One region of the Methylobacterium sp. J-118 genome, then DNA from elsewhere that is predicted to be linked to it. Evidence: riboswitches for the same ligand, from Rfam matches in the RefSeq annotation. Region 1 holds a riboswitch; the other holds the start of a gene.

Region 1 (15,547 bases):
ATCTTGTGCCGGTCGACACCGACTTCGGCCGTCACCACCGAGCCGCCGTGCAGCGCCGCCCGGAGCCGCGGCACCGTCCCGAACCGGGTCGTCCAGGCCGCCGCATCCGCCTCGATCCGGTCGATCACGTCGAACAGGCAGGTGACGCAGCGCGCATCCTTGAGACCGCGGGCCATCGGCCACGTGATGATGGCGAGGTCCCCGACATAATCGTCGACGGAGCCGCCGTTGCGGCGGACCGGCTCGGCCAGGGTCGCGAAGACGGCTCCGAGATAATCCTGCGCCCGGAGATCGCCATGCGCCTCCGCGAAGGCCGTCGAGCCGACCACATCGAGGAACAGGAAGATCCGCTCCTCCGCCACCGGCCGGTGGTAGCGGCCGATCATGAAGTTCACGAACACCTCGCCCCCGATCAGATCGCGCATCCGGATCACGAAGACCAGGAGGCCGGAGACCGCCAGGGCATAGGCGAGGACCCGCGCGGTCATCCGGGTCGCCGATGCGAGGTCGTCGGGGGTGAGCGCGAAGGCCCAGACGAGGAGACCGCCCAGGGCGTTGCCGGCCATGATCATCAGAACGTAGGCGAGTTCGGCCGCCACGACGTAGAGCCAGGCCGGGAAACGCCGGATCCGCGCCTGCAGGCCCGCCAGGATCAGGCCGCGATCGAAGGCCAGCACCGTCGCGCCCATGCAGAGCCCGTAGGTGAACCCGGCGAGCGGCGAGGCGCCCGCCGCGAAGATGATGTTGTAGAGCAGTCCGGCACCCGCGGCCGCCAGCAGGATCAGGACCCAGAAGACGCGGTGGGCGGGCAGCATCGGCGCAACTCCAGCATGGCCAACCGACCGGCCGCAGCCCGATCCCGGTCCCACGCGACCGGCGCGAGGGCGCAGCGGCACCGGCCTGGCGGGCCCGGGCCTCCGGACGTCAGGCCATGGCCTAAAGTGCAGCGCCGCCGTCACGCGACCCCCATTGCTCAACAATCCAAGATGGCGCGAGTAAGGCGTGTCGGTCAGCGGAATCGCGAAACCGTCGCGGCTCCTGCGGGGTCCGGGTCCTTCGGGGTCCGCGGCCACCGCAGAGCCGCCGAGACAGGGAAGGAAACGATGCCATGCATGCCAGGAGCTTCGGTGCGACCCGCGTCCAGGTGCCGGTGATCGGCCAGGGCACCTGGCACATCGACCGATCGGACCGCGGCGATGCGATCGCCGCGCTTCGCGCCGGCATCGATGCCGGGATGACCCATATCGATACGGCCGAGATGTACGGCGATGCCGAGGCCATCGTCGCCGAGGCGATCGTGGATTGCCGCGAGGAGGTGTTCCTGGTCTCGAAGGTGGTTCCGGGGAACGCGACCCGCCGCGGCGTCGCGCGGGCCTGCGAGGACTCCCTCCGGCGGCTGCGCACCGACCGCCTCGACAGCTACCTGCTGCACTGGCCCGGCCAGCACCCCCTGGAGGAGACGATCGCCGGATTCGAGGATCTGCGGCGGGCTGGGAAGATTCTGTCCTGGGGCGTCAGCAACTTCGATGTCGCGGATCTCGACCGGGCGCTCGCCATCGCCGGGCCGGATCGGATCGCTTGCAATCAGGTCCTGTACCATCTGAACGAACGGGCGATCGAGCATGCCGTGCTGCCCTGGTGCGAAAAGAACGGCGTCGCCCTGATCGGGTATTCGCCCTTCGGCAGCGGCGACTTCCCCGATCCCGCGAGTCCCGGCGGGCAGGCCCTGGCGGGGATCGCTGGGACGCACGGGACGACGCCCCACGCCGTGGCCCTGGCCTTCCTGACCCGCATGACCGGGACGTTCACGATTCCCAAGACCGGGCGCCGGGCCCGCGCCATCGAGAATGCCGGCGCGGCCGACCTGCGGCTGGCGCCAGCCGAGATCGCTTCGATCGACGCGCATTTCCCGAGAGGCCCGCGTCCGCGGATGCTGCCGATGCTGTGAGCATCAGCGGCGTCCGACCCGGCTACGGCCGGCGGTGCTGGTGGCGGAGAACGCCGCAACCGGCGACACGAACAGGGCGTCCGGCGTGTGCACAGCGATCGAGCGGGGTCCAGGACAGTGCGGCCGGCTATCGGAGGAGGACGCTGCCCCCGCCTAGCCAGATGCTTGTCGACGGTCAGTCCCCGATCCCGAACAGCTTCTCGATGAAGTTGCGGTCATCCTTCGGCGCACGCCGCGACGCCGCCGCCGGACGCGGTGCGGGGGCCTCCGGCTCGCCAAAGATCTGTCCGAGGATCCCGGCCGGCGTTCCCGGGGCGGCATTGGCCACCGAGGCGGTCGTCTCCGGCGCTTTGCGCCAGCGGTTCAGGCCGGGCAGCGGCACCGGCGTCTGACCCTTGAGCGCCTGGGTCATGTAGGCCTTCCAGATCTCTGCCGGCAGGTTTCCGCCGGAGACCTTCTTGGTGAGTTCGCCATCGTCGTTGCCGAGCCAGACCCCGGTCACGAGGCTGCCCGAGAAGCCGATGAACCACGCGTCGCGGTAATCCTGGGTGGTCCCGCTCTTGCCCGCGAGGTCCCAGCCCGGAATGTCGGCCTTCTTGCCGGTGCCCGAGACGAAGGTCTCGTGCATCATGGCGTTCATCATGCCGTCGGCGTTGGGGTCGATCACCCGGCCCAGCCCGTTCTCGGAGCGCTTGTAGAGCACGGTGCCGCCCTGGCCCTTCACGGCGGTGACCACATAGGGGATGACGCCGGTGCCGCCGTTGGCGAAGGCGCCGTAGGCGCCGACCATCTCTAGCAGGGTCACCTCGGAGGTGCCGAGCGCGATCGAGCCGTTGGCCTGGAGCGGCGAGGTGATGCCGAGCCGCTGCGCCGTCTGCACGACCGCCTTCGGGCCGACCTCCTGGCCCAGCCGCACCGCCACGGTGTTGAGCGACTGGGCCAGCGCGGTGCGCAGGGTCACCGGACCCTCGTAGCGGTGCGAGTAGTTCTCCGGCGCCCAGGTGCCGATCCGGATCGGCGCGTCCTCCCGCACCGTGTCGGGGGTGGCCCCGTGCTCCACGGCGGCGAGATACACGAACGGCTTGAACGACGAGCCCGGCTGGCGCTTGGCCGTGGTGGCGCGGTTGAACTGGCTCTGTGCGTAGTCGCGGCCGCCGATCAGCGCGCGGATCGCCCCGTCGGGGCGCATCGACACCATCGCCCCCTGGCCGACATTGTAGCGCGCGCCCTTGGCGTTGAGCTCATCCGTCAGCGCCTTCTCGGCGGTGGCCTGAAGAGCCGTATCGACGGTGGTCTGGACGGTGATGTCGGTGTCGAACTTGCCGACGTAGTCGTCGAGCACGTCCATCACGAGGTCGGCGACGTAGTTGGCCGAGCCGCCGCCGCGGGCGTTGGCGGGCTTGGCCGGCTGGGCGAGCGCCACGCGCACGTCCTGCGCCGAGGCGAAGCCGAGTTCCTGCATGGCGGCGAGCACCTGCGCGGCGCGGGCCTGGGCCGCCGGCAGGTTGCGGTTCGGGGCCAGCCGCGAGGGCGCTTGGACGAGGCCGCCGAGCATCGCCGCCTGCGCCAGGGAGACCTCCTTGGCGGGCTTGCCGAAATAGCGCTGCGCCGCCGCCTCGACCCCGTAGGCGCCGGCGCCGAAATAGACACGATTGAGGTACAGTTCGAGAATCTCGTCCTTGCTGTACTTGTGCTCCAGCCAGAGGGCGAGGATCGCCTCCTGGATCTTTCGCGATGCCGACCGCTCGGGGGTCAGAAACAGGTTCTTGGCGAGTTGCTGCGTCAGCGTCGAGCCGCCCTGCGCGACGCCGCGCCGGGTCAGATTCTGGCCGATGGCCCGGAGGATACCGACCGGGTCGACGCCGAAATGCTGATAGAACCGCCGGTCCTCGATCGCCACGAAGGCACGCGGCAGGTAGGGCGGCAGCTCCTTGATCGAGACCACCCGGCCGCCGGTCTCGCCGCGGTTGGCCAGCAGCGTGCCGTCGCTCGCCAGGATGGCGATGTTGGGCGGGCGCTTCGGCACTGCGAGCTGGTCGATCGGCGGCAACTGCGAGGCGTGGTAGGCGATGAGCCCGGCGAGCCCGATCACCGCCCAGAGGCCGAGCACCACGGTCGCGTAGACGAGCCGGCCCAGCCACGAGCGCCGCCGCCGGCCCGAGGCCTTCGGACGCGCCGCCGCCCTGCCCGGCTTGCGTGCCGGACCACCCGCTCGCTTGCCCACGCCGTCTCCTGCCTTGGGACGATCGTCCCGGGACAGGCGCAGATCGAGTTCGCCGCGATCCCGGACGCGCCCCTCGGGCACGTCGAAATTCGGCTCAATCCTGCCTCGACCCTTGGCCATGCATCCCGTCTGTGACTGATCGGACCGGCGCGCGTCGCCCGAAACGCGTCTCGGTTTCGGCACGCTAAATGCGGCGGTTTAAGGGGCCGTTATCGAACCGTTCGTCACCCGTTCTTCGCGACCGGACGGATGCGCCTTCGCTCAGGCGGACGGATCGACCGACGGCGCCGCGCCGAGCACGCGCCGGGCCTCGGCGAGCAGAACCGCGTGCCGCGCTGCCTCAGGACCCGAATCCGGCGTCTGCCGGCCGAGCCGGACGATGCGGGCGCGGAACAGGCGACGGCGCAGGCCGAACCGCCGGAGGCTCATCACCGCGGCGGAGAGCACCAGGCGGACCGCCTCGGTCCGCTCCCGTTCGAGAACGACTTCGGCCGCGAGCGCCTCCGCGCGCCGGAGGGCGTCATCGAGCTCGCGTCGCATGACGGCGCGGCTCGCCTCGTCCCGCTGCGCCGCCTCGAGCTGAATCCGGCATTCCTGCAGCGCGCTGAGGAGCAGCAGTTCCTGCGCGGACGTATCCCTCATCAGGCCCTCCCAAGGCGGCTTTCGGCGGGCACCGGGGCGCCGCGTGACGTCCTGACGTCGGTGGATCCGCGCCTGTGCGTGAAATCGAACGCCCGGCCACGCCATAACGAGCGCTGTCGCTGGCCGGAAGCCGTCGGCCGGTTTAAGCGGCACCGTCATCACGCACCATGGGGGAATCGGGGACGTGTGGAATCGGATCGCTTTGGCCGTCGCGGCCGGCTCGCTGGGGGCGAGCCTGATGGGGCTCGCCGCGGCGCATGCCTATCAGCTCGACACGGTGAACCTGGTGGGCTGCGCCCAGGAGGGCGGCGTCTGCCGGATGCCCTACCCCACCAACGTCTATTACGGGGTCCCCGGCCGGACCAACGGCCGCCCGTTTCCGCAGGGCGGCATGGTCCCCTGCAACACGCAGACCTTCGGCGACCCGGCCCCGGGCCAGCCGAAGAGCTGCTGGTATGCGCCGCGCATCGCCGCGGGCCGGAACAGCGACCGCGACCGGGACGACGGTTACGATGACCGTCGCCGCGACCCGGACCGCTACGGCCGGGACTACGATCGCCCGCCGATGCGTCGCCGTTACGACGAGGATTACGGGCCGGCGCCGCGGCGCTACCGGGGTGACCCGGACGATTATTGATCACCGGCATCCAGAAACGCCTAGTCTGCCGTATCCGGCCTGTTAACCGGCATCCGACATCATCCCGTGCCGCGGAGCCCGGCTCCGCGGGGTCGCGAGGCCGAGGGAGAGGCGCATGACGGAGGACCGCCGCGGCACGTTCCGCAGGAATGCCTTCACCTTCGGCTCTCTTCTGCTCGCCTGCGGCGAGGTCGCCTGCCTGGTCTGGGACGCGACCGAGACGGGCGCGCAGATCGAGGTCGAGACCGACCAGCCGGTGCCGGATCGTTTCCCGGTGCGGCTCACGGAAGGCAGCGATCCGCGGCCGGCCGCCGTGGCGTGGCGGCGCAGCCGCCGGATCGGCATCGCCTTCGAGGGTTGAAATCCCCGGTCAGGTCGCCGGCAGGGCCGGCCTCACCGGCGCGCCGCCCGCCGCGAGGTGGAAGCAGGCGGGCCGGACGAAGAGCAGGCCGAGCGGCGTGTTGCGCACGAGCCGCTCCAGCCCCAGCGGCAGCAGCACCGCGACCAGGATGACGATCAGGCTGACGACGCCGATATCGGTGATCATCCCGGTCCGGACCAGAATCTCCCGCGTCGCGGCCATCGGCAGCGAGAAGGCGAGGTAGATCACGATCGAGCGCTGCCCGCAGGTCCGGATCGCCTCGGCGACGGGGCCGCCCGCCCGGCCGATCAGCGCGGCCGCCACCACGATGGCCAGCGCACCGGCCGCACCCAGGGCGAGGCCGACCACCGGCATGCTGGCCAGGGTCGGATGCGCGGGATCGGCCGACGGCGTCAGGGCGAGCCAGGCCTCCAGGACGGCCCAGATGCCGAGGCCGGCCAGCGCCGGGCCGACCCGCCGACGCGCCGCGTTGGCGAGGCCGAAGATCCGGTCGGCGAACAGGTACCCGGCGACGAAGTAGACGTAGCGCGCGCAGAATTCCTCGATCAGGGTCGAGTCGCTGCGGATGTCGGCGATCTGCAGCAGCGCCGCCCCCGCCAGCAGCACGCCGCCCGGGACGCGGCGCAGGGCCTTGGTCGCCACCGAGAACGCCGCCAGCAGGTAGATGAACCACAAGGTGGAATAGGGCTCGACCAGGGCATGGGCCAGATGGGCCGCGAAGGCCGCCGGACCGTCGTCGCCGACGATCTTCCCGTACCGGGCCGCCGACTGGATCACGAGCCACAGCAGGTAGAAATAGGCGAAGTGGACCACGCGCCGGTCGGAGAACAGGCGCCAGTCGCGGTCGATCACCCGGCCCACGAACAGGCCCGACAGCAGGAAGAAATCCGGGATCCGGAACGGCTTCGCGAAGGCGACCACCGGGTGAAGGAAGCCCTCGCCGCCCATGGCCTCGCCGGTGCCCGTCACGGCGTGCATCATCACCACCAGGAGGATGCAGATCCCCTTGGCGATGTCGACCCAGGCCAGTCGATCCCGCGCGTCCCCTGCCCCAGCCATCACCGCATCCCTCGAGACAGGGGTGATCCTGGACCAAGCGAGGTTGACGGCAATGCTCGTCGCGCACGACTTCTGCGGACGTGGCGAAGACCGGGTAAACACCCGCCGCTCAGGTCCGGCGCTTGGCCCCCTTCCGGTCGCGGGTCATGCGCGTGGCGGCGTGGAAGTCGTCGGGCTTGCCGCGGACCCAGACGAGGAACCGCGCGATTTCCGGATCCAGCCGCAGCGCCGCCACGTCGGCGAGCCGCTTGGCGATCTCGGCCTCGCTGTAGCGGGCGTGGATGGCCGAGTGGCAGATCTGGTGCAGCCGCACGGTGCCCCGGTGCGTGCCGCCCTTCAGCTTGGGGGTCAGGTGATGGAGGCTGGAACGGGCGCGCGGCGGGATCGGCCTCTCGCAGAGCGGGCAGATCGGATCGGCCCCGGGGACGCCGTCCTGATGATCGGGATCATCGGCGCTCCAGCGCCGGGATCGCCGTCCGACCACGCGTCCCCTCCCTCACTCCGGCTCTCACCGCACGGTCCCTGACGCGGGCATGCAGGCCGGGCCGACGCGCGCGCCGAAGAGCGCTTCGGCCTCCCGATCCCGGACACCGTAGATGGAGACATGATCGCCCGGGACCACCGCGATCCGCGCCCGCGGCCCGGCCGCCGCGGCGAGCGCCCGGGCGAGCTTGGCCGGCACCACAGGATCGTCGCGGCCCTGGACGATCAGGATCGGCTCGGTACCGCTCCGGATGCGCAGATCCGAGCGATAGGTGTCGCGCAGGAGCCAGGACGGTGCCAGCGGGACATGGAGCCGCACGGCATGAACCATCGAGTCGAACGGCGCCTCGAGGTAAAGCCCGATCGGCGGCACGCGCTCGGCCACCGCCACCGCCACGGCTGCGCCCAGGGAATGGCCATGCAGCAGGATCGGCGCGCCGGGCGCCCGTGCCGCCGCAGTCGCCACCGCCGCCAGACCGTCCTGGATCAGGCCGTCCTCGGTCGGGTGGCCGGTCGAGCCCGGATAGCCGCGATAGGTCGCGGTGAGCAGGCCCCATCCGGCCGCGCGCCAGGGATTTGCGGAGAAGCGGGCCGCGTGGGGCTCGGGGCGGGAGCCGTTGCCGTGGAAGCTCACCACGATCCCGCAACCCGGAAGCGGCGGCCGCCAGAGGGCATGGAGCGTCTCGCCGTCCGCGGTGGTGACCGTGATCGCCCCGACCCCCGGGGGGAGCGGAAAAGACGCTGACGGCCGATAGGCACCCGGATAGAGGAACCGGCGTTGACCGAGCGCGAGCGCAGCAAGAGCCAGCCCGTAGAGCAGCAGAAGGGTGAGCGCGAGGCCGGCGAGAAGGCGCAAGGGGACCGGCTGGCGTGGGCGGTGCGCGGCGGGAGACTTCCCTAAATCGGTCTCCCGACGTCCGGCAAGACGCGCGCCTGCACCGCCCCGGCTGACGGGAACGGGATCCTCGCTGCAAACCCTTCCGGTCTTCGGAGCGGGTTTCGCGGACGAATGTTCCAGCGCCCGGGCAGCATTGACAAAGTCGTCCGTAGTTGTGAGTCTCGAACCGTTCCGAGGGGGGCCCCGCAGGGGGCTGAGATTGGGCACGCTGCCCTGACCCTTGAACCTGATCCGGCTCATACCGGCGGAGGGACGGGAACCTGCGGTCGCGCCCGTGCGCCCGCCTCTCTCATCTCAGCCATCGCGTGGACCGGACCGCTCCAGCACGAGGAGAGGCCCACGATGAACGCACCCGTTCTTCCCAAGGACGTGAAAGGCAGCCCCGAGGCCGTGACCACCGGTCCGGTCACCGGATCGCGCAAGGTCTACGCCAGTCCGATCGGCCGGCCCGACATCCGCGTGCCCTACCGAGAGATCGCCCTGTCGGACCCGAAGGAGGCGCCGGTGCGGGTCTACGATCCCTCGGGTCCCTATACCGAGACCGACGCGCGCATCGACCTCAGCGCCGGCTTGCCCGGCGTGCGCGAGCCCTGGATCGCGGCGCGCGGCTACACGTCCGTCGCGCCCCGGGCGGTCAAGCCCGAGGATAACGGCTTTGCCGGCGACAAGCTCGTGGCCCCCTGCCCCGCCACCCGCACGATCCGCAAGGCGGCGCCGGGCCAGGCGGTGACGCAGTACGAATTCGCCCGCGCCGGGATTATCACCGAGGAGATGATCTACGTCGCCCACCGCGAGAACGCCTGCCGGGAGCAGATGCTGGAGGGCGCGGAAGCCACCCTCGCCGACGGCCAGAGCTTCGGTGCCGCGGTGCCGCCGTTCATCACCCCGGAATTCGTGCGGGACGAGATCGCCCGCGGCCGGGCGATCATTCCGGCCAACATCAACCATACCGAGCTGGAGCCGATGGCGATCGGCCGGAATTTTCTGGTGAAGATCAACGCCAACATCGGCAACTCGGCGGTGACGTCGTCGGCCGCCGAGGAGGTCGAGAAGCTGGTCTGGTCGATCCGCTGGGGCGCCGACACGGTCATGGACCTGTCCACCGGCCGCAACATCCACAACATCCGCTCGTGGATCATCCGCAATTCACCCGTGCCGATCGGGACGGTGCCGATCTACCAGGCGCTGGAGAAGGTTGGCGGCGACCCGCTCAAGCTCGACTGGGAGGTGTTCAAGGACACCCTGATCGAGCAGGCCGAGCAGGGGATCGACTACTTCACCATCCATGCCGGCGTGCGCCTCGCCCACGTGCCGCTCACCGCCCGGCGGGTCACCGGCATCGTCTCCCGCGGCGGCTCGATCATGGCCCGCTGGTGCCTCGCCGGGCACCGGGAATCGTTCCTCTACGAGCGGTTCGACGAGATCTGCGACATCATGCGGGCCTACGACGTGTCGTTCTCCCTGGGGGACGGCCTGCGCCCCGGCTCGATCGCCGACGCCAACGACGCCGCGCAGTTCGGCGAGCTGGAGACGCTGGGCGAACTCACCAAGGTCGCCTGGGACAAGGGCTGCCAGGTGATGATCGAGGGCCCCGGCCATGTGCCGATGCACAAGATCAAGGTGAACATGGAGAAGCAGCTGAAGGAGTGCGGCGAGGCGCCGTTCTACACCCTCGGCCCGCTGACCACCGACATCGCGCCGGGCTACGACCACATCACGTCGGGTATCGGAGCCGCCATGATCGGCTGGTTCGGCACCGCGATGCTCTGCTACGTCACCCCGAAGGAGCATCTCGGCCTGCCCGACCGGGACGACGTGAAGACCGGGGTGATCACCTACAAGATCGCCGCCCATGCCGCCGACCTCGCCAAGGGCCACCCCGCCGCGCAGCTGCGCGACGACGCGCTCAGCCGCGCCCGGTTCGACTTCCGCTGGGAGGACCAGTTCAACCTGGGGCTCGATCCGGACACGGCCCGCCGCTACCACGACGAGACTCTGCCCAAGGACGCCCACAAGGTCGCGCATTTCTGCTCGATGTGCGGGCCGAAATTCTGCTCGATGAAGATCACGCAGGATCTGCGCGCCGAGGTGCTGGCGATGGAGGAGGCCGGGGAAGTCGTGGGCGCCGCGCCCGCGATGTCCAAGGCCGAGGCCGAGGCCGGCATGCGAGCGAAGTCGCAGGAATTCCTCGCCGAGGGTGGGAAGCTCTACGTGGACGCCGCCGAATGAGCCGGCGGCACGCCCGGTCCGGTCAGGAACGGGCGTGCCGCAGCGTGTTTCCGGATCGCCCGCCATCTGCACCTTGACCGGGAGCGGGGATCCGGGACCAGAGCCATAGTGCAGGGCCGAGAGCCTCAGATCCGCGCGTTGTCGGTTGGGTCGCCTCAACGGTGCGGCCATGCGGGCGCGGCGGACCGCGATGGGTCGATGCCGGCGGATGGCTTCGCGCGGTGTCGCGGTCACCAGCGGGACGTCCCTATGCAACCGGGCTCGCGCATCCCACTGCGACGCCGAAAACAGCATGGATTTGTGCCGCTGCGGTAACCGGATGTTCATCCCATACCCGGACGGCGCGCGACATTCGGTGGATCAAGGCCAAGCGTTAAGGGACGCTTAGGCGCGCTCGTCCCTGAATCCCTGATCACAGGATTGCAGGAGATCGACCATGGAGATCCGCCCGCTGACGACGCCGACGCAGGGCCCCCAGGGCCTCGACGCGCTCGGGGCCACAGCCGCCTCCGCCAGCACGCAAGACACGCCGGATCCGTCGGCGGGCGCCACGACGCTGGAGCCGGCGGTGAAGCTCGATATCGCCGCCACCAGCAGCAAGGCGCGCTTCATCCAGGACCCGGACACCAGCGCGATCGTATTCCAGGTCATGGACCCCGCCTCGGGTGACGTGATCGACCAGTTGCCCAGCGAGACGGCCCTCCGCAATCGCGCCTACGAGTCCGCGCGGGATACGCACGCGACGCAATCCGGGAGCCTGTCGCGGGTCGCCTGAGCTGCGCTGATGCCTTTGCCGATCACATAGGCGCGCTCCGACGCAGGGAGGTTTTGCCCCGCACGCGCCTTCTGAACGCGCACAACGGCCAAGATGTCGGCGTCCCACGCCGCGGAGGCGGGGCGGCGCGTGCCGAAGTTCCGTGTGGCGAGCGTGACGAGCGTTGCTCCGTCGGCAGGTATCGTCCGGTTCCGCGTTGCCCGCGACCCTGTGAGCGCGGCCGTTCAATGTCTGGATGTGGCGGAAAGCTATCCGTCTGGTGCGTATAAAAGGAGACGCGCTTCTTCGGATCCGGCTCCGACGTGCTTCCCAAAATGCCGACCGACTCGGCGACCGTTCTAGGACTTACAGCGAAAGATCGAGCAACCGCCCTTCGAACAGGCGGTCCCGCGAGGTGCGGATATGGATGGCCATACAGCTTCGGGCCGCCTCGGCCTCGCCGTCTTGGATCGCGCGGAAGATGCCCTCGTGCTCGTCGAGCACGCCCTTCAGGCCGGAGTTCGGACCGAGAAGGGACAGGCCATGGATCTTCATGCCGACCGCGATGTGCGAGCGCAGCGCCTGAAGAGAGGCCGCATAGTAGTGGTTGTTCGAAGCTTCCGCGATCGCGTGGTGGAACATGAAGTCGGCATCCTCGCGGTGCTGTTCCTGGCGCGTCGCCGTCGCGAGAAGGTCCAGGGCTGCCGCGATGCTGTGGAGGGCTGATTCGTCCCGCCGGAGGGCCGCGTGGAAGGCGGCATCCGGCTCGATGGTGAGCCGGAACTCGTAGCAGCGCTGGATGTCGGCGATGCTCTCGACCGGGGCGAAGCCCAGCGTCTGCTTCGCCTCGCTCGCCCGGACGAAGCTGCCCGCGCCGCGCCGGGACACGATGGCTCCCTCGCGCCGCAACCGGTCGAGGGCGGAGCGGACCACGGGGCGCGAGACCCCGAACTGGCCCGCGAGATCGTGCTCGCTCGGCAGGCGGTCGTTCGGTGCGTAGGTGCCGTCCGCCACGCTGGTGAGGATCGCCCGGTAGACGATATCCACCAGACTCGTCGGGCGAGGCGTCGATGCCTCCGATGATAGGGCCAAAGGTGCCGTCACTGGCTGTCCGTTCCCGCACGACCACATAGGCAGGGTGTCGGTTCGAGGAAGCGCCAACCTGACACATCTGGGCGCCCCCGTCACGCAACTTGTAAAAAAGATGTCAGGTGCGGCGTGGCTCTCGACACGCCCCGTGTCGCCTCCGCGCCGTCGCAAATTCGCCATTCGGAAGAATGGTTGTCGCCGGAACCTGTCTGGAATTAGGCGGCCAAAGCCCCTTGACCTGTCCTATAGCCCCGCGTAATTGACTGACAACTTTATAACAAATTTGATGCCGGGGCGGGACCCCGCTATATGGGAGGTTGCCGTGAGTGATGCTCAAGGCTTCATCGAACTCTTGGCCGCCATCGTCGGCCCTCGGAACGTGATTGGTCCGAGCGACGATCTCGCCCCCTACGTGACCGACTGGCGCGAGCGCTACCACGGCCAAGCCGACGCGGTCGTGAAGCCCGCCAATGTCTCCGAGGTGTCGCAGGTCGTTGCCCTGGCGCATCGCGAAGGCGTGGCCATCGTCCCGCAGGGCGGCAATACCGGCCTGTGCGGTGGCGCCACCCCCACCGCGCCCGGCCGCAACCTCGTGATCCGGCTGGATCGGATGCGAGCGATCCGCGCCGTCAGCCCGCTGGCCAACACCATCACCGTCGAGGCCGGCTGCGTGCTGGCCGACATCCAGGCCGCGGCCGAGGCGGCGGATCGGTACTTCCCCCTGAGCCTCGGGGCGGAGGGCTCCTGCCAGATCGGGGGCAACATTGCCACCAATGCGGGCGGGACCGCCGTGTTGCGCTACGGCCCGACGCGCGACCTCGTCCTCGGCATCGAGGCGGTGCTCCCCGACGGTCGGATCTTCGACGGCCTGCGCGCCCTGCGGAAGGACAACACCGGCTACGACCTGAAGCAGCTCTTCATCGGCGCCGAGGGCACGCTCGGCATCATCACCGGGGCGGTGCTGAAGCTCTTCGCCAAGCCGCGGGTGTCGCTCACGGCGCTCGCGATGCTGCCCGGCGTCGAGCAGGCGCTGGAGGTGATGGGCCTGCTGCGCTCCCATGTTGGCGACCGGCTGGGCTCGCTGGAGATCATGAATCGCAGCCAGATCGAGGCCATTCGCGATCACGTGCCGGATACGGCGATCCCGTTCAGCCTCGACACGCCGTGGTACCTTATCGTCGAGCTCACCGACACAATGGCCGGCACCGACCTCGCGACGCCTCTCGAAGCCGCGCTCGGTGAGGCCTTGGAGCGCGAGCTGATCTCGGACGCGTTGATCGCATCGAGCGAGGCGCAGGCCAAGGCCATCTGGAAGGTCCGCCACAGCGTGTCGGAGGGCAACAAACGCTCCGGCCTCGTCGTCTCCCACGACAGCGCCGTGCCGCTCGATCGTCAGGCCGCCTTCGCCGTGAACGTCGAGACGAGGATCCGGGCGGCGGCGCAGCACGCCGTCGTGGCGATGCACGGCCATATCGGCGACGGCAACATCCACGTCTGCGCGCTGATCGACCGGGCGAGGCTCACGGAGAGCGGCGAGGCCGACCGTGTCGTCGCCCTCATCAACGGCATCGTCGATGACGAGACGCGGCTGCAGCGCGGCGCCATCAGTGCCGAGCACGGGATCGGCCTGTCCAACCGCGGCCGGCTCGCCCGGGTCACCGATCCGCTGGAACTCGATGTGATGCGCGCGATCAAGCGGGTGCTCGACCCAGCCGGCCTAATGAATCCCGGCAAGGTCCTGATGGACTGAAGAAGCACAAAAGGGAGGATCGCGCCGTGACGGGACAGAAAACACGACCGCTGCCGAAGCAACGCTGGTTCATCGTTCTGATGTGCTTCCTCGCCGTGGCGATCAACTATATCGACCGCGCCAACCTCGGCGTCGCCGTGCCGATGATCCAGAAGGAATACGGCATCGATCCGGCCCTGATGGGCCTGATCCTGTCGGCATTCTTCTGGTCCTACGTGCTGATGCAACTGCCGGGCGGCTGGCTGATCGACAAGTTCGGCTCGCGCCTGACCTATACGGTGGCGACGCTGATCATGTCGGTCGCGACCTTGGCGACGGCGTTTGCGGGCGGCGTCGCCTCGCTCATCGCGTGCCGCATGGTGCTCGGGATCGGCGAGGCGTTCTGCTACCCGGTCAACGCCAAGGTGACCTCCCTGTGGTTCCGGCGCTCCGAGCGCGGGCTCGCCACCGGCATCTGGGCCTCGGGCTCGCGCGTCGGATCGGCGATGACCCTGCCGCTGGTGGCCTTCATCATCGCCAATTTCGGCTGGCGCGAAGCCTTCCTCGTCACCAGCGCCATCGGCCTCGTATGGATGGTGCTGTGGTACGTGCTCTACCGCGATCCAAGAAACCATTCCGCCGTCTCGGCCGAGCAGCTCGCCGTGCTGGAAGCCGATTACGCGGTGAAGGCCGGCGCCAAGAAGATCCGTTACGCCGAGCTGTTCCGCTACCGGACGATCTGGGGAATGATGATCGGGTTCTTCTGCCTGAACTTCGTCATCTACTTCTACACCACCTGGTTCCCGTCCTACCTCACGCAGTCCCGCGGCTTTTCCCTGACGAAGCTTGGCACGCTCGGGCTGGTGCCCGGCCTCGTGGCGATCCCGGCCGGCTGGCTCGGCGGCTACCTGTCCGACCGTCTGTTCAAGGCGGGCTGGAGCCTCACCGCCGCCCGCAAGACCTGCCTCGTCGGCGGCCTGCTCGCCTCCTCCGTGGTGGCCCTGGCTCCCCTCGTGCCGGGTGACGCGGCGGCCCTGACCCTGCTGGCGATCTCGTATTCCGGTCTCGCCTTCGCCGGCGCCAACATCTGGACGCTGCCGGGTGACGTCGCCCCGACCCCGGCCCATGTCGCCTCGATCTCCGGCATCCAGAACTTCGCCTCGAACCTCGCGGGCATCGCCATCACCACCTTCACAGGTGTGATGGTCTCGATCACCCAGGGCTCGTTCGTGGTGCCGCTGGCGGTGGCCGGGACGCTCAGCATCGTCGGCGCCTGCTCCTACCTGTTCATCGTCGGCGAGATCGCGCCTCTGAAGAGCCGGGAGGATGAGGCCGAGGGCTCCATCTTCGCCGCCGCCAGCCCCTCGAAGGCTTGAGGCAGGCTCCGATGCCGACCCTGCGGTTGATCGCCGACGACCTGACCGGGACCCTCGACACGGCGGCCGGCCTCACCGGCCTCTGTGGCACCATCCC
Region 2 (15,547 bases), 3.0 Mb from region 1:
TGTCCGGTCTAGCCGAGCGGCTGATCGCCATCGGCGTGCCGGTGGACCGGGCGTCCACGGCCATCGACACCCTGCACTCGGAATATGCCGGCATCGGCCGGATCTGGACCCGGGATGGCGGCACCACGGTTCGATTGTTCCCGCACGGTGCCCGCTCGACCGATGCGTACCTCAACAGCCCGTTCCACACCGTTCACGAGACCGGCGAGTGGCTGATCCTGGACCTCAGCGAGACGTCCGACGACGCCTACGCGATCGTCCCGGACCTGAAGGCCGAAGGCTACATCCACTACGTCGTGGCCCCGCTGTTCTTCACCAACGGCACCAAGAACGGCATCACCTTCGCGACCCGCTCGCCGGAGGGGTTCGGGGCCGACGACATCGCGATCCTGCGCTTCGTCATGCCGGCGCTGGCCGCCGTCATGGAGATGCGCGTCCTCAACAAACAGCTCGACCACGTGCTGCGGCTCTATGTCGGCGACGAGCCGCACCGGGCGATCCTCGCGGGCGACATCCGCCGCGGTCAGGTCACGCGGATCCGCTCGGCGATCCTGTTTGCCGACATGCGCGACTACACCCGGACCTCCGCCGACATGAGCCCCGAGGAGGTGGTGGGCCTGCTCAACGTGTTCTTCGACTGCCTGGTGCCACCGATCGAGCGCGAGGGCGGCGAGGTGCTGAAATATCTCGGCGACGGACTGCTGGCGATCTTCCGTGAGTCGGGCGACGATCTCGGGGGCGCCGCCAAGGGCGCGTTGACGGCGGCGCAGCACGCCCTGGCGGCCTTGGACGAGGCCAACGCCCTGCGCCAATTCCCGGTGCCGGTGGCCGCCGGGATCGCCCTGCATCACGGCGAGGCGGCCTACGGCAATGTCGGCTCGGGCTCCCGGCTCGACTTCACCGTGATCGGCCGGGACGTGAACCTGGCCAGCCGCCTCGCACAGCTCAACCGCATCCTCGGCGAGCCGCTGCTGATGTCGAAACCGTTCGTGGATTTCCTCTGGGGCGACCCGATCCCGCTGGGCGAGCACGTGCTCGACGGATTTCGGGAGCCGATGGCCGTGTTCAAGCCGAAATTCCTGCGCCCGCGCAAACCGGTTTGAGGCCGCGCCGCGACGGGTTCGTCCGCGGCAGCAGAGCGGCGGTTTCGTGCGGGACTTCGGAACCGTGGGCACAGCACCCCCGAGCTCCAACGCCGTCAGAATTGCCAAGCCGGAGCGAACTCGGCGCTGTAGGCCGATTGCCGGCAGCCCCAGACGGGATCGATCATCCTCGCGAGCGCGCGCCGTGCCAGGGCACAGGAGCGCGCCAAGACGTCGTTCGGAACGTTCGGCTTTTTCAATACCTCGAGACAGGCATGAAGGCTTATGTTATATTGGCCGACATGATAGGCGTTGGCTGAATATTCCTCCAGCATTCCATATTCATAGACCCAGGGATTCAGCGATATGCCTTCGCTCGGCAATGTCAGGGCAATGCCCGCCTCGGCATAGCGGAACCCCTCCGGAAATCTGTCCTTACTCCGGCAATACCGGCTGGCCCCGTGGCGCGCTTCTGCCCGCGCCGGGCGGACCACGATCGCCCGATCGTACAGATGCAACACCGTGTCTTCGGGCTCATCGACGCGTTCCGCGTTGACGGCAGCCATCAGCAGGCTGAAATAGACTTCTTCATCCCATCGACATAGCTTAGCGCTCTTCACAAAACAATCAAGCGCGTTACGGTAGTCCTTCGCTGCATCGTATGTACTGCCCAGATACATCGTGTACCGCGCGACCATGAACGGGTCTTTCTCGACCGCCAGCGCCTGTTCCAGGACGGCGATGTCGCGGGCATCCGCGGTCGTGTCGTGATGGCGTGCCCCGTCTTCGCCCCGGCGCATCGCGAGGGGGAGGATCGGCGTCTCCGGATCCCCAGGGCATTCGAGAAACTCGTGCAGAACGCCGCGATAACGCCAGTTTTTCTTGCTGCTGACCAGTTGTTTACGCCAGTAGCGCGTATGGGTGTCGACGATCTCGAACCTGTATCCTGCCTCATGAAGCTTCGGCATGACGAAGTCCGGAGGGATGATCAGCTCGTCATCGGCGTCGATGATGAGCGCGTACTGCGCGTGCGGACGGGCGAGCTTCAGGGCCTCGTTCCAATTGAACGCGAAATCGACCCAGGGCCGCTCGACGAGCCTGCCGGGCATGTCCGCCATCGCGGCGCGGATGACATCCTGCGTCCCATCCGTCGATCCGGTGTCGACGATGACCCAGTGATCAATGATCGGGCGGACGGAATCGAGGCACCGCCGGATGACATGCGCCTCGTCCTTGACGATCATCGACAAGCAGACGGTCTGACCGGATCTTTTCACGCCAGCATCGCCTAAACATACGTGCGTGCGTCGCACGCACGAACCTGTCAACTCATAGCTCAGCTCGCCGCGCGTCACAAATCAGAGAGTTTATTTTGCTATTGGATGCATAATAGTTCAGCGATTATCATACGTTATTGGCAAATAATACTGCGTGAAAGATGATTATCGATCGATAGCGATCACGATACAGAAAAGTTTCATAAACCAGGCCCGCCCATGACGGACACGGTTCCCGGCCGGCACGGTCGGAGAGGATCCGCCTGCCGCATTCCCTGTAACGCGAACGCCCCCCCCCCTCTTCCCGAGGCGGCGAACCGGCGTTTTGGGAGGAGGGCATTGGTCCCCGCGGCCAACACGCCCGACAGGCTTCCCGCCCAGCGCTTCGTGCGGTGACGAGGCGCACGCAGACATGGCCCCACCGGCTGGCCCGCCCCGGGCGAAGCCCCGGCGCGGTCAGCCCCGCAGCGTCATCGTGGCGCCGGCGACGCTGAAATCGCGCAGGCGGCGTAGGAACGACATGCCCAGCAGGCTGGTGCTGAGGCGGCCGCGCGGGATCACCACCGCCTCCACGTCGCGCACCGTGATCGAGCCGATCTGCATCACCGCAATCCGGATCGGCGCGACCCGGACGGCTCCGTTCGCGGTGTTCCAGACACGGGTGAAGTCGGTGGGACCGACCCGGATCCCGATCCGCGCGGCATCCTCCTCGGAGAAGGCGCAGGCGCTCGCACCGGTATCCACCATCATCGGCAGCGTGCGGCCGTCCAGCAGGACGGTGACGAGGAAATGGCCGTTGCGACCGGCCTGCAGGGCCACGCCCGCGGGCGCTCCGGCGTCGGGTGCCGGTTCGACCGCCGGGGCGATGATATGGGCGACCGGCTCTGTCCGGGACCGCTCACGCAGCTTCTGGACGGCGGTGGCGGCCAGGAAGCCGAACGTACAGACGAGCAGGATGGTGCGCACGCAAGTCCGTTTCTGTGCGTCGGTGCCGGCGCCCGGGACGCGAGCCGAGATCGGGCCGATGAGACCTCGAACCCATGAAGGGATCGTGCGCGCGGGCTGCGGCAGTGGCCGGGGGAAGGCCGATTCCGTTCGGCTTGGTGTCCGATCGGTGACCGCGATCCACGATTGTCGCCGGCCCGGACGGAGCTGGCCCGGCAGCGGGGTTGACCGGCGCGGGCCGTAGCGCCACATCTGCATCTGTTCCAGGGAGATCCCCGGCAAGGGGCTGAGAAACCGCTGGCACGTCCGTCAGGACTTGCGGCGCGGAAATCCTTCGAACCTGATCCGGCTCATACCGGCGTAGGGATTGGACCGCGGCCGCCCGTAAGGCCGGCCACAGCTTCTCACCGAAGCACAGGGCCCATTCTCCGCGACGTCACCCTGTGGAGAGATGCGTGTCCCTGGACCGCCCCCCGTCACCGATCGGACGCCGCCGTGGCGCGGCCAGCCCCTCAGAGCGGGCCGGCCTGCCCGTTCGCGCCGACATCGCAATCGTCGGCGGCGGCCTGATCGGCCTGTCGATCGCCTGGCGGCTGGCCCGTGCGGGCCGGTCCGTGGTGGTGCTGGAGCGCGAGACGATCGGCGCCGGGGCTAGTCTCGCGGCCACCGGCATGCTGGCACCGGCGGCCGAGCACGAGCCAGGCTCCGATCCGCTGCTGCCGCTCGCCCTCGACTCGCTCCGGCGTTGGCCGGGGTTTCGCGACGCGCTGGAGGCCGAGTCGGGTCAGGCGATCGATTACCGGCCGGATGGAACCCTGGTGCTGGCCGTCGGGCGCGACGAGGTCGAGCGCCTGCGCTTCCGCCACGATCTGCAGCGCCGGTCCGGCCTCGACGCGACGTGGCTGCCCGGCAGCGAGGTCCGGCGCCTGGAGCCGGGCCTGCGCCCCTCCGTCACCGCCGGCCTTCACTGCCCGCTGGATCATCAGGTCGATCCGTGCCGTGTCATGGCGGCCCTGGCGGAGGCCTGTCGGCGGGCCGGGGTCGTCGTGGTCGAGCACGCACCCGTGACCGCCCTGGACTGGTCGGGGGGCCGCGTCACGGGCCTGCGCGTCGGCGAGGACGGCGTCGCGGCCGGAACCGTGATCCTGGCATCCGGCGCCTGGAGCGGTGAGGGCGGGTTGCTCCCGCCGACGCTCACGCTGCCGGTGCGCCCGCTCAAGGGCCAATCCCTGGCCCTGCGCACCACCGCGCGCACGGGCACCCTCGGCCGAATGGTCTGGACCGAGCAGGTCCACATGGCCCCGAAGAGCGACGGCCAGCTCATCGTCGGCGCCACCGTGGAGGATTGCGGCTTCCGTCCGGGCGTGACCGCCGGCGGCCTCTACGCACTGCTCGAAGGCGCCCGCCGGGTGCTGCCCGGGATCGAGGAGATGGAGGTCGAGGCCGTGTGGAGCGGCTACCGTCCCACCTCCGACGACGACGCACCGATCATCGATACGCTGGCACCGGGTCTGGTCGTCGCCACGGGGCACCACCGCAACGGCTACCTGCTCGCCCCCGTCACCGCCGATGCCGTGGCCGAACTGGTCATGGGCGGCGCCCTGCCGGAGGTCGCCCGCCCGTTCACCCGGGCGCGGTTCGCGCAGCCGGAGCCCAAGAGGGCGTCGGCATGAGGCTGTTCGTCAACGGCGAGCCGCGCGACTGCGCAGCCGAGACCATCGACGGCCTGTTCCGCGTCGAGGCGGAGGAGACCGGCATGGAGAGTCCGCAGGGCATCGCCATCGCGCTGAACGGCCGCGTCGTGCGCCGCCGGGATTGGGGCGAGACCCCGGTCGCCGAGGGTGACCGCGTCGAGATCGTCCGCGCCATGCAGGGAGGTTGAGCATGGACCCCACCGTCACGCCGCTGCGCCCCGGGACCGGGGCGGATGGTTTCACCGTGGCCGGGGTGGCTCTGTCCTCCCGGCTGTTCATCGGCACCGCCGGGTATCCGACCCAGGCGATCATGCGCGACGCCGTCGCGGCGAGTGGCGCCGAGGTGGTGACCGCCTCGATCCGCCGGGTCTCGCTCCAGGGCCACGGCTCCGACACGGTGACCATCCTGAAGGGCAAGCGCTTCCTGCCGAACACCGCCGGCTGCGAGACCGCCCGCGATGCGATCATGACCGCCGAACTCGCCCGCGAGGCCCTCGACACCAACTGGATCAAGATCGAGGTGATCGGCGACCGCGAGACCCTCTACCCGGACGTGACCGAGCTGATCGAGGCCTGTCGCCACCTCGTCGATGACGGCTTCGTGGTCCTGCCCTACTGCAACGACGACCCGATCGTCTGCCAGCGCCTGGAGGATCTCGGCTGCGCCGCGATCATGCCCATGGGGTCGCTGATCGGCTCCGGGATGGGAGTGGCCAACCCGGCAAATCTCGAACTGATCTGCCGCCGGGCCAAGGTGCCGGTGGTGGTCGATGCCGGGATCGGGACCGCCTCGGACGCGGTGATCGCCATGGAGCTCGGCGCCTCCGCCTGCCTGATCAACACCGCCATCGCGAAGGCCGACGATCCGGTCCGCATGGCCCGCGCCATGGGCCGGGCGGTCGAGGCGGGGCGCGACGCGCATCTGGCCGGGCGGATCCCCCGCCGGGGCCGGGCCGAGCCGTCGAGCCCGCAGCTCGGCCTCGTCGGCTCGTGAGGATGCTGCCGTCGCCGCTGCTCGCGGTGACGGACCGGCACGGGCATCCACGGCCCCTCGCCGAGACCGTGCGGGCGATCCTCGATGGCGGCGCCCGCTGGATCTGGTTTCGCGACCGCGATCTGGAACCGGACGCGCGCCGCCGCCTCGGCGCGGCCGTGGCCGAAGCTGTCCGGGCCCGGGGCGGGGTCCTGACGGTGGGCGGCGACGTCGCCCTGGCGCGCGCCCTCGGCGCCGACGGGGTGCATCTGGGCGGCGGTTCGGGTCCGGAGGCGATCGCGGCGGCCCGGTCCGCCCTGGGGGCGGCGGCGCTGATCGGCGTGTCGGCCCACGCGTTTCAGGAGGCCGTGCGGGCCGCGGCGGCCGGCGCCGATTACGTGACGCTGAGCCCGATCTATCCGACCGCGAGCAAACCGGGCTACGGACCGGCGCTCGGTCCGGACGGTCTCGCGGCGGCGCGGGCCGCCGGCCTTCCGCTGGTGGCGCTCGGCGGGATCGGCCTCGACCAGATCGCGGCCTGCCGCGCGGCGGGCGCGGCAGCGATCGCCATCATGGGCGGATTGATGCAGGCCGACGATCCGTCGGACGCCGCGCGGGACCGGCTGAAAGCCTGGAACGCGGCGCCATGCGCGCGCACGTGATCGGTCTAGCGTCTACGCGCCGCTGATCCGAGCCGGCTATCCGCCTGACCAGCCGAGCCGTCCGAACGGGGTCTCATCGAGGGACCCGTCCGAGATCTACTTCTCAGACGGCCCATAGGGCGGCCGCGGAATCGCCCGGTGCGCGGCCCGCAACGCCGCCGACCAGCGCTCGCGCAGGTCGTGGAAATAGCCCTCGCCGGCCTCGATCCGGTGGTTCACCTCGAGCGTCGGCGCGTTCCGGCGGGCGACCGCGATATCGATCGGCAGGCCGACGCCGAGATTCGACCGCATGGTCGAATCCATCGAGACCAGGCTGACCTTCAGGGCGTCGTACAAATCGGTCCGGTAGGTCACCGCCCGGTCGAGGATCGGCTTGCCGTATTTGTGTTCGCCGATCTGGAGGAACGGGGCGTCCGTGCTGCACTCGATGAAGTTGCCGGCCGAGTAGATGAGATACAGCCGCATGTCGCCGGTGCCGATCTGTCCGCCGAACAGCAGCGAGATCGAGAACCGGATGTTGGCCGCCTCGAACCCATCCTTCTCGATCGACCGCACCCGGCGGATGGCACGGCCGATGAGCTGCGCCGCCTGGAACATGGTCGGCGCCTCAACGAGCTTCTGCGCCGGCTCCTCCCCCTCACCGGGCACGCCCTCCTGAAGCAGGCTCAGCACCGATTGGGTGATCGACAGATTGCCCGCCGAGGCCAGCATCATCACCCGCTCGCCCGGCACGTTGAAGTGGTGCAGCTTCCGGTAGGTCGAGATGTCGTCGAGCCCCGCGTTGGTGCGGGTGTCGGCCACCATCACCAGCCCTTCTTCGACCAGGACACCGACACAGTACGTCATCGTCTTCGGGCTTTCATGCGATGGGACCGCCGTCGCGGGACTCAGGACTGGGCGGCGGCCCTGCCTTGCTCGACGCGAAGCTTCACGTCCAGTGTCTCGGTCCCGCCACCGGTCCGGCTGCCCCGGATCGGCGCGGCGCCGAGATAATCGAGCCCGGTGGCCACGCGGATGTAACTGTCGGACGGGCTCATCGCGAAGCACGGATCGAACGCCACCCAGCCGAGATCCGGCACCAGCGCCTCGGCCCAGCCGTGCGGCGCCTCGACCGTGGCCTCGCCGTCGTCGCGGGCGCGGTAGCCCGCGACGTAGCGCGCGGGGATGCCGACATGCCGGGCCGCCGCGATGAAGACATGCGTCAGATCCTGACAGACACCCCGCTCCGCCGCGAAGGCCTTCGCGGCCGGGACAGCATTGGCGGCCGGGCCGGGCTCGTAGGCCACGACTTCGGGAACGGCCCCCATCAGGCGGTGGAGCAGCGCCAGCGGCGCCGCGTCGCCGGCCGTGGCGACGCGCTCCGCGAAGACCTGCAGCTCCGTGCTAGTCGCGCAGAGATCCGTGTCGCGCAGATAGAACGAATCCGGCAGACGTTCGACGGTCCCGCGCACGATCCCCTGGGTGTCCTCGGTGTCGACCTCGCCGCTGACCCGGATCGTCAGGGCGTCGGCGGCCTCGTCGGGGGTGAACCAGTGAACCAGGTTCCCGAATCCGTCCTCGCGGGCGGTCAGGCGCCCGTCGACGGTGGTGTCGATCCGCCACCCTCGGACGTACTGGCCGTCATGGTCCCGCGGTGTCAGCCGCAGGACCTGGACGAGCCCGCGGGCCGGCTGCTCGTAGGTGTAGATGGTCTCGTGGATCACGCGGATGCGCATGCGCGGGGGGCCTGTGCGTCTTCGTCAGCCGACCAGATACTGCTTGGCGATGGCCTCGCCCACCCTATTGTTCTCGGCGATGAACGCCTCGACGAACTCGTGCAGGCCGGAGGCGAAGACCCGGTCGATATCCTCGGCCTCGAGCTTGGCCAGCATGTTGCCGGCGAACCGCTGGCTCGGTCCGCGCCGGCCATAGGCGTCGGCAATCAGGTCGAGATACTCGACGATCACCCCGTAGCAATTCGCGAAGGACCGGGGCATCTGCTTGTTGAGGATCAGCAGATCGGCCACCAGGAGCGGCTTCACGCTCTCCCGGTACACCCAGTGGTAGGCGTTGAAGGCTGAGACTTCGCGCAGGATTGTGGTCCACTGGAAGTAGTCGAGGCTGCCGCCCACCGTCTCGTCGTGGGGCAGAAGGATCTGGTATTTCACGTCGAGGATGCGCGCCGTGTTGTCGGCCCGCTCGATCGCGGTGCCGAGCCGGGTGAACCAGAAGGAGTCGTTGCGCAGCATCGTGCGGAAGGCCGAGCCGTCGAAGGTGAGCGAGACGGTCTTCACCCAGTCGAGGAAGCGGCCGAACTCGTCGCGGTTGAGGTCCTTGCCGGCATAGTTGCGCAGTTCGAGCCAGGCGCCGTTGATCGCGTCCCACATCTCGGTGGTGAGCGCCGTGCGCACGGAGCGGGCGTTCTCCCGGGCCGCCTCGATGCAGGAGCGGATCGAGGAGGGGTTGTGCGGGCTGAAGGCCAGGAAGTCGCAGACCGTATCGGCGTTGACCGCGCTGTAATGCGTCTTGAACGCGTCCGGGTCGCCGGCCGAGGCGAGGGCGGAGTCCCACTCGTTGCCCTCGCCGCCGCCGTAGCTCGTCGGCAGCGACGCGAAGCGGTGCGCCGCGTCGAGGATGCGCGCGACGAAGTCGGCGCGCTCGACGTAGCGCGAGAGCCAGAAAAGGTTGTCGGCAGTCCTGGAAAGCATTCTTTTTCAGCCACGTCGAGCGGACCGGGGAGCCCGCGCCTCGGGATGTCCGACCCCGTGAAATCAGGCGTCCAGCACCCAGGTATCCTTCGTACCACCACCCTGGCTCGAATTGACAACCAGCGAGCCCTCTTTCAGCGCGACCCGGGTCAGGCCGCCCGGGACGATGCGGATCTGGTCGGCGCCGTTGAGCACGAAGGGCCGCAGGTCGACATGGCGCGGCGCGACCCCGGAGGCCACGAAGGTCGGGCAGGTCGAGAGCGACAGGGTCGGCTGCGCGATGAACCCGTCGGGGGCATGCTTGAGCTTCTTGGCGAAATCGTCGATTTCGCGCTTGCTCGCGTGCGGCCCGACCAGCATGCCGTAGCCGCCCGAGCCGTTGACCTCCTTCACCACCAGCTCCGACAGGTTGTCCATCACGTAGGCGAACGAGTCCTTCTCGCGGCAGCGATAGGTCGGCACGTTGTGCAGGATCGGCTCCTCGCCGGTGAAGAACTTCACGATCTCCGGCATGTAGCTGTAGACCGCCTTGTCATCGGAGATGCCAGTCCCGACCGCGTTGGCCAATGTCACCGAGCCCCGCTCGTAGGCATTCATCAGGCCCGGCACGCCGAGGACTGAGTCGGGGCGGAAGACGAGCGGATCCAGAAAATCGTCGTCGAGGCGGCGGTAGATCACGTCAACCCGGCGCGGACCCTCGGTGGTGCGCATGTAGACCACGTCGTCCTTGGTGAAGAGGTCCGAGGCCTCCACCAGCTCGACGCCGAGCTTGTCGGCAAGGAAGGAGTGCTCGTAGAAGGCCGAGTTGTAGCGGCCGGGGGTCAGCAAGACGACCGTGGGGTCGCGGGTCGCCGAGACCGGGGCGAGGCTGCGCAGGGTGGCGAGCAGCGCGTCGGGATAGTTCTCCACCGGGGCGACCCGGTGCTTGGAGAACAGGTCCGGGAACAGGCGCAGCATCACCTCCCGGTTCTCCAGCATGTAGGACACGCCGGACGGGATCCGGGCGTTGTCCTCCAGGACGAAGAAATCGTTTTCGCCCGTGCGCACGATGTCGATGCCGGCGACGTGGACGTAGAGGTCGTGCGGCACCCGGAACGAGCGCATCTCCATGCGGTAATGGGCGTTGCGATAGACGAGATCGGCCGGGATGATGCCCGCCTTGATGCATTCCTGGGCGCCGTACACGTCCTTCAGGAACAGGTTGATGGCGGTGACCCGCTGCTTCAGCCCGCGCTCCAGGAATGTCCATTCCGGCTTCGTGATCACCCGCGGGATGATGTCGAACGGAATCAGGCGTTCGGTCGATTCGTTGTCGCCGTACACCGCGAAGGTGATGCCGATCCGGCGGAACAGCAGCTCGGCCTGACTGCGGCGGGTGTTGAAATGCTCCGGGGGGGTCGTTTCGAGCCACGTCTTGAGCGTGCCGTAGGCGTCTCGAATCGCGGCCGGATCGGCCGTGCCGGTGCCGAGCCCGGTCATCTCGTCGAAGGCCGTCACCGCCATCTCGCTCCTCCCTAACGCTCCCGCTCTGAGGCAAGAGGCGCGCCATCTGCTCGTGGCTATATCTGCCCTCGATAACGCTCAAGGCGGCGAGAGGATCAGATCAGCTTGAGGCCTTTCAGGCTCGCGTGACCGTTTCGCCCGAGGATCACGTGATCGTGGACGACGATCTTCAGCGGCGCGAGCACGGCCACAATCTCGCGGGTCATCGCCACGTCGGCGGCGGACGGGCTCGGATCGCCGGATGGGTGGTTATGGGCGAGGATGATGGCGGTGGCCGAGAGTTCCAGCGCCCGCCGGGCGACCTCCCGGGGATAGACCGGCGTGTGGTCGACGGTGCCGCGCCCCTGCACCTCGTCGGCGATCAGGTGGTTGCGCTTGTCGAGGAACAGGATCCGGAACTCCTCGCGCGGCGCGAAGGCCATCGTGGCGCGCAGGTAATCCTGCAGTGCGCCCCATGAATCCAACAGCGCCCGCCCGCGGATCGCCCCCCGGGCGAGGCGCCGCCCGGCGGCCTCGATCACCTTGAGGTCGGCGGCGACGCCGGCGCTGACGCCCTGGACCTCCATCAGCCGGGCCGGCTCGGCGCTCAACACCTCGGCGAAGCTGCCGAACCGGGCGACCAGGGCCTTGGCCAGGGGCTTCACGTCGCGCCGCGGGATCGCGCGGAACAGGACCAGTTCCAGCAATTCGTAATCCGGCAGCGCGTCGCCGCCCGCGGCCGCGAACTTCTCGCGGAGCCGGTCGCGATGGCCGTGATAGTGCGGCGCGTCCTTGGCCAGCGACGACGCGCCGCCGGCGTCGGCGAAGAGCCCCGCCTCGGCATCGTCCGGCCGCGGCGCCATGGTCGGTCAGGATGCGGGATTGACGGGCTGGTGCAGCCCCTTCGGCGAGATCGTGAAGATCTCCACCCCCGTCTCCGTCACCGCCACGGTGTGCTCGAACTGGGCGGAGAGCGAGCGGTCGCGGGTCACCGCGGTCCAGCCGTCGCCCAGCACCTTCACGGCCGGCCGCCCAAGGTTGATCATCGGCTCGACGGTGAAGAACTGGCCGGGCTTGAACGGCACGTCGTAGCTCGCCTCGACGTAGTGCAGGATCGTCGGCGCGTCGTGATAGGTGCGCCCGAGCCCGTGGCCGCAGAAATCCCGCACCACCGAGCAGCGCTCGCCCTCCGCGTAGGACTGGATCGCCCGGCCGATATCGTTGGTCGAGCCGCCCGGCTTCACCGCCGCGACGCCGCGCATCAGCGCCTCGTAGGTGATCTCGCACAGGCGCTGGGCCCGGCGCGAGACCTCGCCGACATAGGCCATCCGGCTCGAATCGCCGTGCCAGCCGTCGAGGATCAGGCAGATGTCCAGGTTGACGATGTCGCCCTCGCGCAGGGGCTTGTCGTTGGGGATGCCGTGGCAGACCACGTGATTGATCGAGGTGCAGATCGACTTCGGATAGCCGCGATAGAGCAGCGAGGCCGGATAGGCGCCGTGATCCATGGCGAACTCGTAGGCGAGCCGGTCGAGCGCCTCCGTGGTGACGCCGGGCAGGGTCGCCTCCATCAGCAGGTCCAGGGCCTCGGCGGTGAGCCGGCCGGCGCGGCGCATGCCTTCGAAGCCCTCGGGACCGTGGATCGGCGGCTCCGGGGCGCGGCGCGATCCCTGCGCGGTGGCCTGTTCCTGCTGCATGTCGGGACTTTTCGCGGCGTCATCAATCGGGCGTCCGACCTATGTACGGTGCGCGGCGCGGGAGGCCAAGCCGTGTCCGGCACGCGGACGGGCGTGGCTTGCGCCGGAAGCGGGGCTGGCGGCATAAGCGGCCGCATGGCGCCCGGTGCGCGCGGGTGGATTCGCCGCGCGATCGGTACGGGTCAGGCGAGGGCCGGATGGCAGGCAAGGCGGTACCCCACTTTCACAACGAGCCGGGTGTGCCGGTGGTCGCTGTCGGGGTGAAGGAGTTCATGTGCATCGGCGCGCTGCCGCCGTTCGACCACCCGCACGTCTTCCTCGACATGGGCGCCGACACCGAGATCATCTGCCAGTACTGCTCGACCCTGTACCGTTACCGCGCCGGCCTGAAGGCCGACGAGGCGGATCCGCAGGCCTGCGTCTGGCACGACGACGCCAAGCTCGCGGCGGAGTAGGCGCGCCGTCGCGGTGTCCACCGACAATCGACCATTGCGGATCGGGATCGTCGGGGCCGGGATCGGCGGCCTCACGGCGGCGCTGGCGCTGTCGGATGCCGGCCATGCCGTCACGGTGATCGAGCGCCGCACCGGCTTCAGCGAGGTCGGAGCCGGAATCCAGATCTCCCCCAACGCGAGCCGCGTACTCGCGGGGCTCGGCCTTTCGCCCGCCCTGCGCCGGGCCGCGAGCGAGCCCCCGGGCGTCGAGGTACGCGCTCTCGACAGCGGCCGCCGTCTCGGCGGCGTCGCCCTCGGGGCGGCGGCGCAGACGGTGTTCGGCGCGCCCTACTACGTGATCCACCGGGCCGATCTGCAGACCCTCCTGCTCGATGCCCTGCGCGGACGGCCGGCGATCCGCCTGATGATGGGCCGCACCGTAACGCGCCTGGCCGAGACGGAGTCGGAAGTCCTCCTCGCCGCGGAGGGCGCCAGCGGCGTGCAGGATCTGGCCTTCGATCTGGCGATCGGGGCCGATGGGCTGCGCTCGCGCCTGCGCGGACATCTCGATGCGGCGCCGCTCCGGCCCGGCCATGCGGCGGCGTGGCGGGCGCTCATCCCGATCGAGGCCGTGCCGGAACCCCTGCGCGGTGCGGCGACGGGGCTCTGGCTCGGCCGGAACCGGCACGTGGTGCATTACCCGGTCCGGGACAGCCAGTTCCTCAACGTCGTGGCGGTCGTCCCCGAGGCGGTGGGCGACGAGGGCTGGGGCCGGCTCGGGGAGCCGGCGGTGCTGCGCGCCTGCTTTCGCGGCTGTGCCGAGCCCCTGCGCGGATTGCTCGGCCTGCCGGATTCCTGGCTGGTCTGGTCGCTGGCCGATCGGGCCGTGGCGCGCCCGCTCGCCCGCGGCCGGATCGCGCTGATCGGCGACGCCGCCCATCCGGTGCTGCCCTATCTCGCGCAGGGCGCCGCCCTCGCCATCGAAGACGCCGCGGTACTGACGCGCGCGCTCTCCCACCAAGTCCAGGTGCCGGCCGCGCTCGCCTCCTTCGCGGCGGACCGGGCGGCCCGCGTCCGGCGCGTCCAGAGGGCCGCCCGCGCCAACGGCCGGACCTATCACGCCAGGGGATTGGTGGCGTTCGCCCGCAACGCCGTGATGGCGCGGCTCGGCCCCGACGGCATGCGCGACCGCTACGCGTGGCTGTACGGCTGGACGCCCCCGGCTTGATCGCGCGGCCGGCCGCGGCTACCGAAGGCCCGATGCGGACGTGGCGGAACCGGTAGACGCACGAGACTTAAAATCTTGCGGCCGCAAGGCCGTGCGGGTTCGAGTCCCGCCGTCCGCACCACCCCGTTCCTTCGCGCGCAGGACAGCCTTCGGATAAGGCAGCGATCCCTCAAATCCGCGCGATCTCCGCAACGGTCCCGCAGCGTTCGCCTGGCAGGATCGGCGCAGGGAGATTGCGCATGATCGACGCCCTTCAGACCGCCACGACCGGCATGACCCGGGCCTCCGACCTCCTCGGAAATGCGGCCCAGACCATCGCGTCCGCCGGGGCGCCCGTCGCCGAGACGGCTTTGCAACCCGCCGCGCAGGTGGACCTGTCCAGCGCCGCCGCCGAACTCGTCGGCTCCAAGTCTGCCTTCGCGCTGAACGCCGCCGTGGCGCGGACCGCCGACCGGATGACCGGTCAGCTCCTCGACATCAACGCCTGAGCGCCGGCAGCGCCAGCGACGCCAGGATCGCGGCCGCCGCGAACAGCAGGGCCACGCCGACGGCGCGATAGGCGACGACGCCCACGAGCCCGCCCGCGAGGAACGCCCCGACGGTCAGCACGTGAAGGCGCAGCCGCGTGGGGTCGTGGCGCTTCAGCGGAATCCGATCGGGCGCGGCGCGATCCAGCCAGCGCGCCAGCTCGATGCCGATATCGGTGATCGTGCCGGTGACATGCGTCGTCCGCACGCGCGCCTCGGAGATCTTCGTCGCCGCGGCGTTCTGCACACCCAGGGCGAAGCTCAGGCCGAGCACCAGGGCATGGCCCCGCGCCGGCTCCGCGAGGGGAAGCGCCACGAGGCCGATGGCGACGAGGAGCACCGCTTCCGCACAGACGCTGTAGGCGTAGGCCCCGTGCTCGGCGCACCGGCGGCGGTAGCGGATCAGCAGCGTCGACACCGCCGCACCGAGCACGAACAGCAGGACGAGGAGCAGCGCCTCCGCCGCCAGGACGAGATCGCCGGTTCCCGTGCGGTCGGAGATGGCCGAGACGTTCCCGGTCATGTTCGAGGCGTAGAGGCCGACCGCATAGAACCCCGCGGTGTTCAGCGCCCCGGCCACCGCCGCTAGGGACAGGCCGAGCTTGCGATCGGCTTCAGGGGTGCGCGTCGCGCCTTCGTGGACCAGCATCGAATCGTCTTACCGCCGCGACCTGAACACCCGGTTCACGCCACGTGCGAGTGGGCTGAATGGGGCGCTGCCGGAGCGGCGCCGCGCCATGTCGCTAGCGTATCGCCCCGGACACCGAAACCACGATGGATGGCGGCCGCCGTCCGGGCCCGGGGTCGTCAGACCCAGGGAGCCATCTCACCAGCCGTAATGGCTGCGGTCGCCGTAGCC

Evidence for each region. A riboswitch is a leader RNA that binds a small molecule or an ion and turns the genes downstream of it on or off. The one in region 1 is predicted to bind thiamine pyrophosphate.
Region 2: it holds a riboswitch for thiamine pyrophosphate, as region 1 does, so the genes downstream of both, thiO (glycine oxidase ThiO) here and thiC (phosphomethylpyrimidine synthase ThiC) in region 1, are expected to answer to the same signal.

Annotation. Positions count from the first base shown of each region.
Region 1 covers NZ_JBYQFA010000001.1:3,561,311-3,576,857, reverse strand. Annotated here, with positions in the region: gene AC3IF3_RS17220 (adenylate/guanylate cyclase domain-containing protein) at 1-815, opposite strand, end outside; gene AC3IF3_RS17215 (aldo/keto reductase) at 1,109-1,948, shown strand; gene AC3IF3_RS17210 (transglycosylase domain-containing protein) at 2,124-4,292, opposite strand; gene AC3IF3_RS17205 (ATP-dependent helicase) at 4,434-4,814, opposite strand; gene AC3IF3_RS17200 (hypothetical protein) at 5,053-5,451, shown strand; gene AC3IF3_RS17195 (pilus assembly protein PilZ) at 5,567-5,812, shown strand; gene AC3IF3_RS17190 (acyltransferase family protein) at 5,822-6,892, opposite strand; gene AC3IF3_RS17185 (HNH endonuclease family protein) at 7,002-7,376, opposite strand; gene AC3IF3_RS17180 (alpha/beta hydrolase) at 7,401-8,231, opposite strand; TPP riboswitch at 8,438-8,543, shown strand; gene thiC (phosphomethylpyrimidine synthase ThiC) at 8,616-10,502, shown strand; gene AC3IF3_RS17170 (flagellar protein FlaG) at 10,939-11,277, shown strand; gene AC3IF3_RS17165 (FadR/GntR family transcriptional regulator) at 11,623-12,387, opposite strand; gene AC3IF3_RS17160 (FAD-binding oxidoreductase) at 12,668-14,095, shown strand; gene AC3IF3_RS17155 (MFS transporter) at 14,122-15,450, shown strand; gene AC3IF3_RS17150 (four-carbon acid sugar kinase family protein) at 15,462-15,547, shown strand, end outside.
Region 2 covers NZ_JBYQFA010000001.1:597,194-612,740, reverse strand. Annotated here, with positions in the region: gene AC3IF3_RS02900 (adenylate/guanylate cyclase domain-containing protein) at 1-1,103, shown strand, start outside; gene AC3IF3_RS02895 (glycosyltransferase) at 1,199-2,326, opposite strand; gene AC3IF3_RS02890 (retropepsin-like aspartic protease family protein) at 2,816-3,325, opposite strand; TPP riboswitch at 3,561-3,689, shown strand; gene thiO (glycine oxidase ThiO) at 3,760-4,977, shown strand; gene thiS (sulfur carrier protein ThiS) at 4,974-5,186, shown strand; gene AC3IF3_RS02875 (thiazole synthase) at 5,189-5,992, shown strand; gene AC3IF3_RS02870 (thiamine phosphate synthase) at 5,995-6,633, shown strand; gene AC3IF3_RS02865 (proteasome-type protease) at 6,730-7,479, opposite strand; gene AC3IF3_RS02860 (transglutaminase family protein) at 7,521-8,348, opposite strand; gene AC3IF3_RS02855 (alpha-E domain-containing protein) at 8,373-9,320, opposite strand; gene AC3IF3_RS02850 (circularly permuted type 2 ATP-grasp protein) at 9,384-10,823, opposite strand; gene radC (RadC family protein) at 10,919-11,665, opposite strand; gene map (type I methionyl aminopeptidase) at 11,672-12,499, opposite strand; gene AC3IF3_RS02835 (zinc-finger domain-containing protein) at 12,697-12,954, shown strand; gene AC3IF3_RS02830 (FAD-dependent monooxygenase) at 12,968-14,161, shown strand; tRNA gene AC3IF3_RS02825 (tRNA-Leu) at 14,196-14,282, shown strand; gene AC3IF3_RS02820 (flagellar protein) at 14,401-14,649, shown strand; gene AC3IF3_RS02815 (YoaK family protein) at 14,639-15,337, opposite strand; gene AC3IF3_RS02810 (hypothetical protein) at 15,515-15,547, opposite strand, start outside.